One region of the Mycobacterium branderi genome, then DNA from elsewhere that is predicted to be linked to it. Evidence: predicted binding sites of a transcription regulator. Region 1 holds the regulator's gene; the other holds the start of a gene.
What was found. The regulator LexA, encoded in region 1, represses DNA repair genes until DNA is damaged. The targets are predictions, from matches to a motif close to CGAACANNTGTTCG.
Positions count from the first base shown of each region.

Region 2: the regulator LexA is predicted to act here: its motif matches at 4,757-4,770, upstream of cofD (2-phospho-L-lactate transferase).

Region 1 covers NZ_AP022606.1:4,668,174-4,674,887, forward strand. Annotated here, with positions in the region: gene G6N47_RS22645 (alpha/beta fold hydrolase) at 1-891, shown strand, start outside; gene G6N47_RS22650 (PhzF family phenazine biosynthesis protein) at 918-1,604, shown strand; gene G6N47_RS22655 (peroxynitrite isomerase) at 1,601-2,086, opposite strand; gene nrdR (transcriptional regulator NrdR) at 2,120-2,584, opposite strand; gene G6N47_RS22665 (LysM peptidoglycan-binding domain-containing protein) at 2,674-3,144, opposite strand; gene lexA (transcriptional repressor LexA) at 3,344-4,030, shown strand; gene G6N47_RS22675 (sunset domain-containing protein) at 4,036-5,985, opposite strand; gene G6N47_RS22680 (TerC/Alx family metal homeostasis membrane protein) at 6,196-6,714, shown strand, end outside.
Region 2 covers NZ_AP022606.1:303,458-310,171, forward strand. Annotated here, with positions in the region: gene manA (mannose-6-phosphate isomerase, class I) at 1-686, opposite strand, end outside; gene G6N47_RS01760 (TobH protein) at 696-1,703, opposite strand; gene G6N47_RS01765 (phosphomannomutase/phosphoglucomutase) at 1,769-3,169, opposite strand; gene G6N47_RS01770 (DUF3499 domain-containing protein) at 3,249-3,674, opposite strand; gene G6N47_RS01775 (metallopeptidase family protein) at 3,827-4,249, shown strand; gene G6N47_RS01780 (WhiB family transcriptional regulator) at 4,316-4,657, opposite strand; gene cofD (2-phospho-L-lactate transferase) at 4,950-5,939, shown strand; gene G6N47_RS01790 (coenzyme F420-0:L-glutamate ligase) at 5,936-6,714, shown strand, end outside.

The DNA of each region.
Region 1 (6,714 bases):
ATCGGCGACAATTCCACCACCTGGGAACCGGTGCACGCCAAGCTGGCGCAGCGGTTCACCGTGATCGCGGTCGACCTGCTGGGCCACGGGCAGTCGGACAAGCCCCGCGCCGACTACTCGGCCGCGGCCTACGCCAACGGGATGCGTGATCTGCTGTCGGTGCTCGACATCGAGCGGGTCACCGTCGTCGGCCATTCGCTCGGTGGCGGCGTGGCGATGCAATTCGCTTACCAGTTCCCGCAATTGGTCGAGCGGCTGGTGCTGGTCGGCGCCGGCGGTATCACCAAGGACGTCAACCTGGTGCTGCGGCTGGCCTCGCTGCCGCTGGGCGGCGAGGCGCTGGCGCTGCTGCGGCTGCCGTTGGTGCTCCCGGCCGTGCAGATCGCCGGTCGTGCGGCGGGCTGGCTTCTGGGCTCCACCGCACTGGGCCGCGACCTGCCCGACGTGCTGCGGATACTGGCCGACCTGCCCGAGCCGACGGCATCGTCGGCCTTCACCCGCACCCTGCGTGCAGTGGTGGACTGGCGCGGTCAGATGGTCACCGTGCTGGACCGATGTTATTTGATGGAATCCCTTCCAGTGCAGATCATTTGGGGCACCGACGATGTCGTGGTGCCGGTCAGCCATGCGCGGATGGCGCACGCCGCGATGCCCGGGTCACGCCTCGAGATCTTCGAGCGCTCCGGGCATTTCCCGTTCCACGACGACCCCGACCGCTTCATCGAAGTCGTCGAGCAATTCATCGATACCACCAAACCCGCCGAGTACGACCACGCGGCGCGGCGCGAGTTGTTGCGCAACGGCGGGGGCGCGAGCACGGTCTCCGGCCCGCATGAAACCCGGGTTGCGGTGTTGAACGCCATGGGCTCCGACGAACGCAGCGCCACCTGAATGTCGCGTCGCCGTAGGGTCACCCCATGAGCATCGACGTCACGGTATTGCGCGTTTTCACCGACTCGGCCGGCAACTTCGGAAATCCACTCGGTGTCATCGACGCCAGCACTGTGGATGTCCGGGACCGGCAGCGCCTGTCACGCCAATTGGGCTACAGCGAAACGATATTCGTCGATCTGCCCGCGCCCGGGTCGACGACGGCGCATGCCCGCATCTACACACCGATGACCGAGCTGGCGTTCGCCGGGCACCCGGCCGTCGGAGTGTCGTGGTGGCTGCGCCAGCGGGGCACGCCGATCCGCACTCTGCAGCTGCCCGCCGGCATCGTGCAGGTCAGCTACGGCGACGATGTCACCGCCATCAACGCCCGCTCTGAGTGGGCGCCCGAGCTGGCGATCCATGACCTCGAATCGCTCGACGAGCTTGCTGCGGCCGACCCCGCCGACTTTCCCGACGACATCGGCCACTATTTATGGACCTGGACCGACCGGGAAGCGGGATCGTTGCGTGCCCGGATGTTCGCGCCGGGCCTGGGCGTCCCCGAGGACGAAGCCACCGGGTCGGCGGCGGTGCGCATCACCGACTACCTCAGCCGCGACCTGACCATCGTGCAGGGCAAGGGGTCGGTGATCCAGACCACCTGGAACCCCGAGGGATGGGTTCGCGTTGCCGGCCGGGTCGTCGACGACGGCGTGACCCGGTTCGTCTAGCCGGTACGGCGCAGCACCGCGCTGAGGTGGTTCTGCAACGGTTGGCCGACCGCGCCCATCTGCACCGAATACGACAGCTCGTCGCCGTCGATCCGGAACCGGCGGCCGAGCGCGGTCACCTCTTTGGCGGTCGGCGTCAAGCCGATCGTCGACGCGGTCAGCTCGATGTCGATGACGTCGCCGCTCCTCGTGTAGGTGCCGACCTCGATCTCGGTGATCCCGCTGGGATGGGCCAGCACCAGTTCGAGCTGACCGGGCTGCGGCACCCGCAGGTATCCCGTCTCGGCGTGCAGCGGCTTCCCGTCGGCGGCTGCCTTGGTCTTTTGGCCGTAGGCCAGAAACGGCTTGCCGACGTGGCCGAATACGACTTCCTCGAGATAGTCGAACGGCTCGATGGTCGGGTATTTCCCCGACCCGCGGCCCGTCCAGGTGCCCAGCAGCGGCGCGAGCTCTTTGAGGTCGGGGTGCAGGTCGGCGGGCATGCGGCCAGCCTAAAGCGCCGTGGTCGCGGACGGTTAACCGGGCGCTGACACCTTGCGGTGTGCGCGCAGCGCCTCGATCTCGCGCTCGAAATCGTCTGCGGAGGAAAAGGACCGGTACACCGAGGCGAATCGCAGGTACGCCACCTCGTCGAGTTCGCGCAGTGGACCCAGGATTGCCAGACCGACCTCGTGGCTGGGCACCTCCGGCGACCCCTTGGCGCGGACCGTGTCCTCGACCTGCTGGGCAAGCAGGTTCAGTGCGTCGTCGTCGACCTGGCGGCCCTGACACGCGCGTCGCACCCCGCTGATGACCTTTTCGCGGCTGAACGGCTCGGTGACCCCACTGCGCTTGACCACCGCCAACACCGCGGTTTCGACCGTGGTGAATCGCCGCCCGCACTCGGGACACGACCTGCGGCGCCGGATGGCCTGGCCCTCGTCGGTCTCCCGGGAGTCGACCACCCTGGAATCCGGGTGACGACAGAACGGACAGTGCATGGCCGCTCCTTCGCCGCGCTGATAGCCGGGTACCTCAGAACATTCCGAGCGTACCCGCGCGCGACCCGATAGGTACACGGGCGGAGCCGTCAGCCGACCGGCGCGATCAGGGTCTGCCCGGCGGCCAGTGCCGCCGTGTCGAGGCCGTTGAGTTGGCGGATGCGCTCGGCGACCTGTCCAGCCGGCGCGTCCGGTGCCACCCGCGCGGCCAGATGCGACAGCGTCTCCCCCGGTTCGACTCGCACCACGGCGAGCCGATCGGGCACCCGGCCCGCGGCGCCGCCCTGCACCGCCGCGCCGAACTGGGCAACCAGCCCGAGCCACACCGTGATGATCGCGGCGAGCAGGGCCAGCGCCACTGTGGCAGCCGGAGTGATCGGGCGCGGCCGGTGCGGCGCGGTCGACATCAACACCCCGGTGCCGCGATAGCGTGGCGGCGCGACGGCCGGCCCCGTCCGGCGCGGGCGATGAGCCCGCTGGTCACGCGGGCCGGCGGGGCCCACCCGCACCGGGCGAGCACGGCGACGCAGGTCCGGCCGAATCGTCTCGATGGCGGTCATCTGTGCCCCTCTCCTCGACGCTGAATCGATCGCCTGTTCGAACTATAATCGATAGTGCGTTCGAATTCCGAACGTGTGATCGAATCGTTGCATTGCGATTCGGACGGTAATCCGCCCCACCGACAAGCTCGCGGGTCACCGACGACACGCCTCGAACACATGTTTGATCTCCGGCGCGATTGGGTCTACATTCGTTCCTATGAGCGACCGCAGCGATACCCCGGGGACCAGCCGTCGATCCACGGATTCCGGGCTGACCGAGCGACAGCGCACAATTCTGGATGTCATCCGCGCGTCGGTCACCAGCCGCGGCTATCCGCCGAGCATCCGGGAAATCGGTGATGCGGTCGGCCTGACGTCGACCTCCTCGGTGGCGCATCAGCTGCGCACGCTGGAGCGCAAGGGCTATTTGCGCCGGGACCCGAACCGGCCGCGCGCGGTCGACGTCCGCGGCGCCGACGACGCCGGGCCCACGGTGCTCACCGACGTGTCAGGCTCGGATGCGTTGCCGGAGCCCACTTTTGTGCCGGTGCTGGGACGCATCGCGGCCGGCGGTCCGATCCTTGCCGAAGAGGCCGTCGAAGACGTCTTTCCGCTGCCGCGCGAGCTGGTCGGTGAGGGCGCGCTGTTTCTGCTGCGGGTGGTCGGCGACTCGATGGTCGACGCAGCGATCTGCGACGGCGACTGGGTGGTAGTGCGCCAGCAGAACGTCGCCGACAACGGTGACATCGTCGCGGCCATGATCGACGGCGAGGCCACCGTCAAGACGTTCAAGCGCAGCGGCGGTCAGATCTGGCTGATGCCCCACAACCCGGCGTTCGATCCCATCCCCGGAAACGACGCCGCCGTGCTCGGCAAGGTTGTCACCGTCATCCGCAAGATCTGACCCGGTTACTCTGCCCGGGTGAAGCCGTTGACCTGCGCGATTTCCTCACTGGCGAACCAGATTTCGGCGAACGCATCGTCGTAGAGCGCGCTGTCGGGCGTGTAGTACAGGCCGAAGCTGGCATTGCCCTTGACCGGGTAACCCTCCGGCGCCTCGTCCGGGTCGTCCAACGGAAGGTGGATCGCCGGGTGGGCCGGCCCGGCGGGTTCCTCGCTGTCCCCGTCGGCGGCCGCGTGGCGCCCGGAGCGAAGCTCACTCTCGGTGGGAATCCGTGTCGGCGCCGTGTCCACGGCGTCGGGGTCCTCCTCCGTCGCCACGTCCGCACTGAACTCGGAAGGCGTTGCGGCGCTGCGTGTTTCGTCAGACAGGCCGTCGTCTAGCCCCGTGCCGGATCGAGGCATCCAGCCCGCCTCCGGGCGGCTGGCCTCGGGCATCGGCGGGGGCTCCGTGGGTTCGGTGTAGGCGCGGGAGAACGGTGACGTGGCGGGCTCGCCCTCGGCGCCGGCGGCCCAGCGCCGATCCGGCTCCGGCGCGGTGTCATAGGCCGCGTCCGTTTCGGGTTCGGCTTCGAATGGCGCGACGCGCGGGGCGGCGCCTTTGGAGCGCCGCCGCCACAGCCGCGGAGCCAGCGCCACCAGCCCGAGCAGCAGCAGCACCGGAATGATGCCCAGCAACCACCACCAATGCCATGCATGCTTGGCGCCGACGCCGGTGCCGGCTGGCCGGGCCGGACCGGCCGGCGCGTTCTGGCCGGGGATCTGCAGCCCGGACAGCGACGACGCCAGGTTGCCCGGCTCGGTGCTGAAGGTGTTCTTCGCGCGGTCCCAGGCGACCTTGCCGCCGGTGAACTTCTGGCTGACCACGTCGCGGTCAACCGTCTGATCGCCGAGCGGCGCGCCTAGCTTGCCGGTTGCACCGCCGAGTTTGTCCCAGGCGGCCTTCATCGCGCCGCGCACCACAAACGCCCCGTGGTCGGGCGTCCAGAAGATCACCGGCTTGTCGCTGGCCGAAAACGTGCTGACCCGGCTGGCCGGCTTGATGCCGCCGTCGGCCTCGTTGGCCGTGGGGAAACCAAGCTCGCTGCCGGCCGGCCCGCCCAGCGACTCGTATTTGGCCAGGATGTCGCTCTCGACGGCGTTGGCGCCGGTAGCGGGGCTGAAGAACACCTTGCCACCGACGAAGTTCTGGGCCAGCCCGTCGTCGCCGATCGGGTATTGCCCACCCTGCTTGGCGCCCAGCGGACCGGACGCCCCGCCGGCCGCGCGCCAGGCCATGTTGATGGCCGCGGTCGGATCGATCGGCACCTGCAGGTCCGCGAGCTGCTGCGCCAACTCCGGCGGGGTGGTGGTGAACGTCTTGGTCAGCCGGTTCCAGGACACCTGGCCGCCGCTGAACGGCTGGGTGGCGACCTCGCCGTTGTAGGTTTCGTCGCCGACGGGCACACCGAGCACGCCGCCGGAGCTGCCCAGTTTGTCCCAGGCCGCGTTGATTGCGCCGCGTACGACGAAGGCGCCACGGTCGGGTGTCCAGAAGATCACCGGCTTGTCGCTGGCCGAGAACGTGCTGACCCGGCTGTCGGGTCCGGCCAGCCCGGGTACCTCGTTGATGGTCGGGAAGCCGAGGTCGCTATTTGCGGGGCCGCCCAGCGACTCGTACTTGTCGAGCACCGCGCCATACATCGAGTGGGCGCCGGTCTGCGGCGTGAAAAAGATCTTGCCGTGGGCGAAGTCCTGGGCGAACCCGGCGCCGACGGCGTAGACGTCGCCCTGCTTGGCCCCGAGGTCGGAGTTCTCGCCGCCCGCCGCGTCCCAGGCCGCGCTGATCGCGTCGTCGGCGTCGCTTTCCGGGGACGCCGCCGCCGTCGGCACAACCAACGCCTGCACGATTGCCAGGCCTCCCAGACCGACCGCCGCACGCCGCAGCGCTGCGCGTAATCGCCTCTGTTGCGTTCTCACGACACCTCCAAAGCCCGCAACCACTTTGCGTCAGCGCACGAGAATTGCGAAGTCATATCGCAGACATTACGGAAACAGATATGCGGCCGATGTCGAAATGATGCTCGGACGTGCCGATGTCGCGGTCGACCTGGCTGCAGGCGCACGGCGTGTGCGTTACCGTGCCGGAAGGGCCAAGCACGGAATGCCACGGGAGGAACTGCATCTGACATGGGTGTGTCCGCCTTGGTCTGGGCCCTGACCGTCGTCGTGCTCGTCGGGCTGACGGTGTTCGACTACTTCTTTCATGTCCGTAAATCGCACGTACCGACATTGCGTGAAGCCGCCGTCTGGTCGGCCTCCTATCTGGGAATAGCAATGCTATTCGGCGTTGGGCTGATCATCTTCGGTGACACCACGATGGGTGTCGAGTATTTCGCTTGCTACCTGAGTAATGAAGCCCTTTCCGTCGACAATCTGTTCGTCTTTCTGGTGATCATCGGCAGTTTCGCAGTGCCGCGGACCGCCCAGCAGAAAGTGCTGTTGTTCGGCATCGTGGTCGCGATGGTGGCGCGCACCGGTTTCATCTTCTTAGGCGCCGCGTTGATCACGATCTTCGGCTGGGCGTTCTACCTTTTCGGGCTTGTCCTGCTGATCACCGCGGGCAACCTTGCCAGGCCGACGACGTCGGAGGCACGTACCGCTGACACCGCGGTCATCCGCATCGCCACGCGGTTTCTGCGCACCTCC
Region 2 (6,714 bases), 4.4 Mb from region 1:
AGCTCCAGCACCGTCCTGGCTTCGGCCGCGAATTCCGTTGCGCCGCAAGTGATGTAGTTAATCGCGCCGTCGATGACGGCGGGGACCAGCACGTCGATGTCGGGCTGCGGGGCGGTGATCCAGGTAGTGAACAGCGCGCGCAGCCCGTCGGCGTCGGACTGGTCGTTGAGCAGATGGATGAACGGATCCAGGTCGGAGACAGCCAGCGCGCGCAGCAGCTCGACGGTGCGGGCCGCCGGGCGGAATCCGGCCAGCGCCTCGAACGGCTGCAGCGCCACCAGCAGTTCGGGTTTGTGACTCTTGTCGCGGTAGTTGCGCACCGGCGAGTTGACAGGGATGCCCAGCCGCTCCTCGCGCAGGTAACCCTCGGCGGCCTGCGCGGCGCTGGGATGCGCCTGCAGCGACAACGGCTCGTCGGCGGCAAGCACTTTCACCAGGAACGGCAGCCTGTCACCGAATCGGGAACGAGTCGCCGAACCGAGCTGGCCGTCCGGGTCGGCGAGCAGCGCGTCCAGCAACGACGTTTCGCCACCGGCGGTCTCCAACAACGCCGGATCGGCCGGATGCGCGCCGAACCAGAGTTCGGCTTCGGGGTGAGCGGCCGGGACCGGTCGCCCGGTGAATTCGGCGATGGCCGTACGCGATCCCCAGGCGTACGTCCGTATCGCTCCGCGTAGCAGTTCCACGTCTGTTGTCTATCCCCGCACCAGCCGCAAATAAACGGCGGCCATCTCCAGTCGAACGGCCAATATTGCCAGTTGCTGCTCGGCCCGCTGCGCACCGACCTGGCCGGCGGCGCCGACGGACACATCGGGCACGTCCTCGGCGCCGACGATGTCGACGTCGTCGAGCGGCGCGACCCTGGCGGCGACGACAGTCCGGTCGGCGGCCAGGGTCAGCGCCAGCACCCGCAGCCGCTCCGGCAGCGGGCCGTCGATCGCCTCGTCGTGAAACAGCGCATCCGCCGCATCGCCGAACGACGGCGTGGCGCGCAGCGCCACCAGCGCGTCGGCAAGGCCGGTGGCCGCCACCACCTGATGGCCGAGCCGCAGCAGCGCCGACGAGCCGTGCCGGGCCAGCGCCAGCGTCGCGGCGCAGTCGCCGGCCAGCACGACGCTGCGCCCCGTCATCCGTTGGGCCAGCGCCTTGGCCGGATTGGTGAACACTTCACGTCCGGCGCTGTTGCGCAATGCCTCGGCGTCCAGCTCGTCGGCCAGCACACCGAGATCCGTCCGCAGTTTGGGGTCGACGCTTTCCAGCGCGGCCAGCCCGGCGGCCAGGTAGCGGGTTAGGGCGAACTCGTCGGGCACGCGCATCCGCGGCTCCAGCACCGCGACCCGCCCGGCCGTGCTGTCGCGCAACGGTCCTTCGTAGGGTGCCGCGACGACCACCCGAGCGCCGCGGCGGACCCCGGTGGCGGCGGCGCCAACCAGCGCCGGATCGCCCGGGTCGTCGCCGGCGACGATCAGCACGTCGAGCGCGCCGATCCACGGCGGCGCCTCGGCGGCGACCACGATCGGCGCGGCAGCTGTGCCGCCGAGCGTCGCGGCCAGCATGGTGCCGGCGGTTTCGGCGGCGCCGCGGCCGCTCACCCAGATCAGCGTGCGGGGGGTGTCCCCGCCGACGGGGTCAAGGGCGCCCTCGTCGGACGCGGCGGCGGTGGCCCGCACCTGCGCGCCGGCCATCGACGCGGCCCGCAGCATCCCGTCGCGGTCGGCGGCGATCAGGGCGTCGGTGTCGTCGAGGTCGATGGTGGCGTGGATGGCGTTCACGTGACTGCCTGTGTCAGCCCGGCTGTTTCGGCTCGAATTGTTGCACTGATCTGCTGGACCACCGCGTCGACGTCCTCGGTGCAGCGTCCTTCCACGTTGAGCCGAAGCAGCGGCTCGGTGTTGGAGCTGCGCAGGTTGAACCAGCTTCCGTCGCCGAGGTCGACGGTCACTCCGTCCAGATGGTCGATGGAGTGAATGCGGCTGCCGAACGACTTCAGCACCGCTTCGGTGGCCGAGGCGGCGTCGGCGACGGTGAAGTTGATCTCGCCGGAGGATTCGTAGCGCTGGTAGTCGGCGGTGAGCTCGGACAGCGGCCGGTCTTGCTCGCCGAGCGCGGCCAGCACGTACAGCGCGGCCAGCATCCCGGAGTCGGCGCCCCAGAAGTCGCGGAAGTAGTAGTGCGCGGAGTGCTCGCCGCCGAAGATCGCCCCGGTGTCGGCCATCAACGCCTTGATGTAGGAGTGCCCGACGCGAGAGCGCACCGGTGTGCCGCCGCGTTCGACCACCAGTTCCGGCACCGCGCGGGAGGTGATCAGGTTGTGGATCACGGTCGCGCCGATCTCCCGTTGCAGTTCCCGGGCGGCCACCAGCGCGGTCACCGTCGACGGCGACACGGGCCGGCCGCGCTCGTCGACCACGAAGCAGCGATCGGCATCGCCGTCGAAAGCCAGCCCGATATCCGCGCCGCTCTGCTGCACGTAGGCCTGCAGGTCTTTGAGGTTCGCCGGGTCCAGCGGGTTGGCCTCGTGGTTGGGAAACGAGCCGTCGAGCTCGAAGTACAACGGCAGCAGCGTGATCGACTCGATCGCACCGAGCACCGCCGGCGCGGTGTGGCCGGCCATTCCGTTGCCGGCGTCGACGGCCACTTTGAGCGGACGCAGCGACGACAGGTCCACCAGCGAGCGCAGGAATTGGCCGTAGTCGGCGAGCACATCCTGGTCGGCGATGCTGCCCGTCGGCCCGTCGTAGCCCGGCACGCCGGCGATCAAGTCGTCGCGGATGGTGCTCAACCCGGAGTCGGCGCCGACGGGCTTGGCGCCCGCCCGGCACAGCTTGATGCCGTTGTAGGCGGCCGGGTTGTGGCTGGCGGTGAACATCGCGCCCGGGCAGTCGAGCAGCCCGGATGCGAAGTAGAGCTGGTCGGTGGATGCCAGGCCGATCCGGATCACGTCGAGCCCCTGCCCGGTGACCCCGGACGCGAAGGCTGCGGCCAACGCCGGCGAACTGTCCCGCATGTCGTGGCCGAGGACTACCCGCCCGGCGCCCTCGTCACGCATCAGCCTTGCGAACGCGGCGCCGACGTCGGCGGCAAACGTCTCGTCGATCTCGTCGCCGACGACGCCTCGCACGTCATAAGCCTTGATCACACGGTTGACAGCCGCGGCGGGCCGAGACATGACAAAGCTCCTGACTATCGGGACTGTTGGTGGTCAGCCTAATGGTTTTGAGGGGACCGGCTGACAGCTAAGCAGGCTTCTACTCGGCGGGGTCGGGCAGCACCCGCAGATGGCCGCGGCGGCGGCCGGTGCCGGCGGGGCGCGGTGCGGCCGGGGTCAGCACGGCGCCGCTGGGACTGGGGACCGGGGTCGCGTCGGGGTCGGCAAAGCCGTTGACCGGTGGTCCGGCGGGGACCGCGGCGCGGCCCTCGCGCACCGCCTCGGCCAGCGCGACCAGATCGTCGTCGTCGGACGGGACGGACAGCGGGCCGGAGTGGCGGACGAGCTCCCAACCCCGCGGCGCGGTGATGCGACCGGCGTGGCTGACGCACAAGTCCCAGGAGTGCGGCTCGCGGGCGGTGGCGAGCGGGCCGATCACCGCGGTGGAGTCGGAGTAGACGAACGTCAGCGTTGCCACCGCGTAGTGCGGGCACCCGGGCCGACAGCAGCGACGCGGAACATTCACGATCGAGAGGCTATCGTGCGCAAACGTCCTCGCATCGGGTGACACGCGCATTGGTCCGGGCTGCGATGTGCAACCGTTACCATCGGCGCGTGAGCGATTCGCGCAGCTCTGGGCGCTCGATGCGCAGATCTGCGTCGCGGCGGGGGCGCGAGATGCGCGGTCCGCTGCTGCCGCCGACGGTGCCAGGATGGCGCAGCCGCGCCGAGCGTTTCGACATGGCAGTGCTGGAGGCCTACGAGCCGATCGAGCAGCGCTGGGCCGACCGGTTGTCCGGGCTCGACGTGGCCGTCGACGAGATCCCGCGGATCTCGGCCCGCGATCCCGACAGCGTGCAATGGCCGCCCGAGGTGATTGCCGACGGGCCGATCGCGCTGGCCCGGTTGATCCCCGCGGGAGTGGACGTGCGCGGTAATGCCACGCGGGCGCGGATCGTGTTGTTCCGCAAGCCGATCGAGCGGCGCGCCAAGGACACCATCGAACTCGCCGAATTGCTGCACGAAATTCTGGTGGCTGAGGTGGCCACGTATTTGGACGTCGAACCCTCGGTCATCGACCCGACGATCGACGACGACTGACGCGCGGGCGATCGCAAGCGCGGCGCAGCCGGGCGCGGCGGGTCGCCCGCTGACTAAGCCTGCGCGTTAGACGATGCCGCGCTTGAGGCGACGGCGTTCCCGTTCGGAAAGCCCGCCCCAGATGCCGAACCGCTCGTCGTGCGCCAGTGCGTACTCCAGGCACTCGGTGCGCACCTCGCAGCCCAGGCAGATCTTCTTCGCCTCCCGGGTGGAGCCGCCCTTCTCGGGGAAGAACGCCTCGGGATCGGTCTGCGCGCACAGCGCGCGGTCTTGCCATTGGTCGGCGCTAACCGGCGCCGGCTCAAAGACTTCCGGCACTTCGGGTGCGCTGGGCACCAAACTCAAGTGGGGTCGAGCTGCGGCCCCCGCCGTCGCCGCGCCGGTATTGGTGTGCGGTGTGCTTCCCATCAGGCCCCGTAGGTGCTCATAGGACATGCTCCGCCTCCTCACCTGATTTCGTTGATTCGTGAAACTCGCCCACTGTTTTGATGTGCGGCCATCTCAATTCGAACAGATGATCGAATCTCGGTCTGCGACACCGAATCCGGCCGGCCAACCGGGAAATGACACTGATGAGATTACACACGTGTTATCAGCCGTGGTCAAGCGATTGGGAAGATTTCCATACCATCTCGTGACCGTTTTTTGACGGCACTGCCGCCAATTCGGCCCTCGGCGTGTCGGCGTAGGGTCGTCGGATGTGAAGGTCACGGTTCTGGTCGGCGGGGTCGGCGGCGCCCGCTTTCTTCTCGGCGTGCAGCACCTGCTGGGCTTGGGCCAATTCGCGGCCGAGGGCGCGGCCGGCGATCACGAGCTGACGGCGGTGGTCAACATCGGCGACGACGCTTGGATGCACGGCGTGCGGATCTGCCCTGACCTGGACACCTGCATGTACACCCTGGGCGGCGGGGTCGACCCGCAGCGCGGCTGGGGTCATCGCGACGAATCCTGGCACGCCAAGGAGGAACTGGCCCGCTACGGCATGCAGCCCGACTGGTTCGAGCTCGGCGACCGCGACTTGGCGACCCACCTGGTGCGCACCCAGATGCTGCGGGCCGGCTACCCGCTCACGCAGATCACCGCCGCACTCTGTGACCGCTGGCAGCCCGGAGCACGCCTCCTGCCGGCCAGCGACGACCGATGCGAAACCCACGTTGTCATCACCGATCCCGCCGACGGCAACCAGCGCGCGATCCACTTCCAGGAGTGGTGGGTGCGCTATCGCGCGCAAGTTCCGACCCACAGCTTCGCCTATATCGGGGCCGAAAACGCCCATGCCACAACGGACGTGCTCGACGCCATCGCCGACGCCGACGTCATCATGGTGGCGCCGTCGAATCCGGTGGTGAGCATCGGTGCCATCCTGGCCATCCCCGGAATCCGCGGCGCACTGCGATCGGCGGATGCGCCCGTCGTCGGCTACTCCCCGATCATCGACGGAAAACCGTTGCGCGGCATGGCTCAGGAATGTCTTTCCGTGATCGGTGTGGAATCCACCGCCGAGGCGGTCGGCCGGCATTACGGCGCACGGTCGGGCACCGGCATCCTGGACTGCTGGCTGGTCCACGAGGGCGACCACGCCGACATCGACGGCATGACAGTGCGATCGGTACCGCTGCTGATGACCGATCCGAACGCGACGGCCAAGATGGTCAGCGCCGGACTGGAGCTCGCGGGCGTCGCAGCGTGAGCGAACACGGCACCGCGGCAGCGGTCGAGATCCTGCCCGTCACCGGCCTTCCCGAATTCCGTCCCGGCGACAACCTGGGCAACGCCATCGCCGAGGCCGCGCCGTGGCTGCGTGACGGCGACGTGGTGGTGGTCACCAGCAAGGTGGTGTCCAAATGCGAGGGCCGGCTGGTGGCCGCCCCCCACGACCCGCAGGCGCGGGATACGTTGCGGCGAAAGCTCGTCGACGCCGAGGCGGTCCGGGTACTTGCCCGCAAGGGTCGCACGCTGATCACCGAGAACCGGCTCGGGTTGGTGCAGGCAGCCGCCGGGGTAGACGGTTCGAACGTCGGGGTGACCGAATTGGCGCTGCTGCCAACAGATCCCGACGCCAGCGCCGCCGCGCTGCGTGCCGCGCTGCGCGAGCGGCTGGGCGTCACCGTCGCGGTGGTGATCACCGACACGATGGGCCGGGCGTGGCGCAACGGACAGACCGACGTGGCCGTCGGCTCGGCCGGCCTGGAAGTGCTGCACGGTTATGCCGGGGCGGTCGACGCCCACGGCAACGAACTGATCGTCACCGAGATCGCCGTCGCGGACGAGGTCGCCGCGGCGGCCGATCTGGTCAAGGGCAAACTCACGGGGATCCCGGTGGCCGTGGTTCGCGGATTGCCGGCGTCCGACGATGGTTCGACGGCACGGCAACTGGTGCGTTCGGGCACCGAGGACCTGTTCTGGCTCGGCACCGCCGAGGCAGTGGAACTGGGCCGCCGCCAGGCTCAGCTGCTGCGCCGATC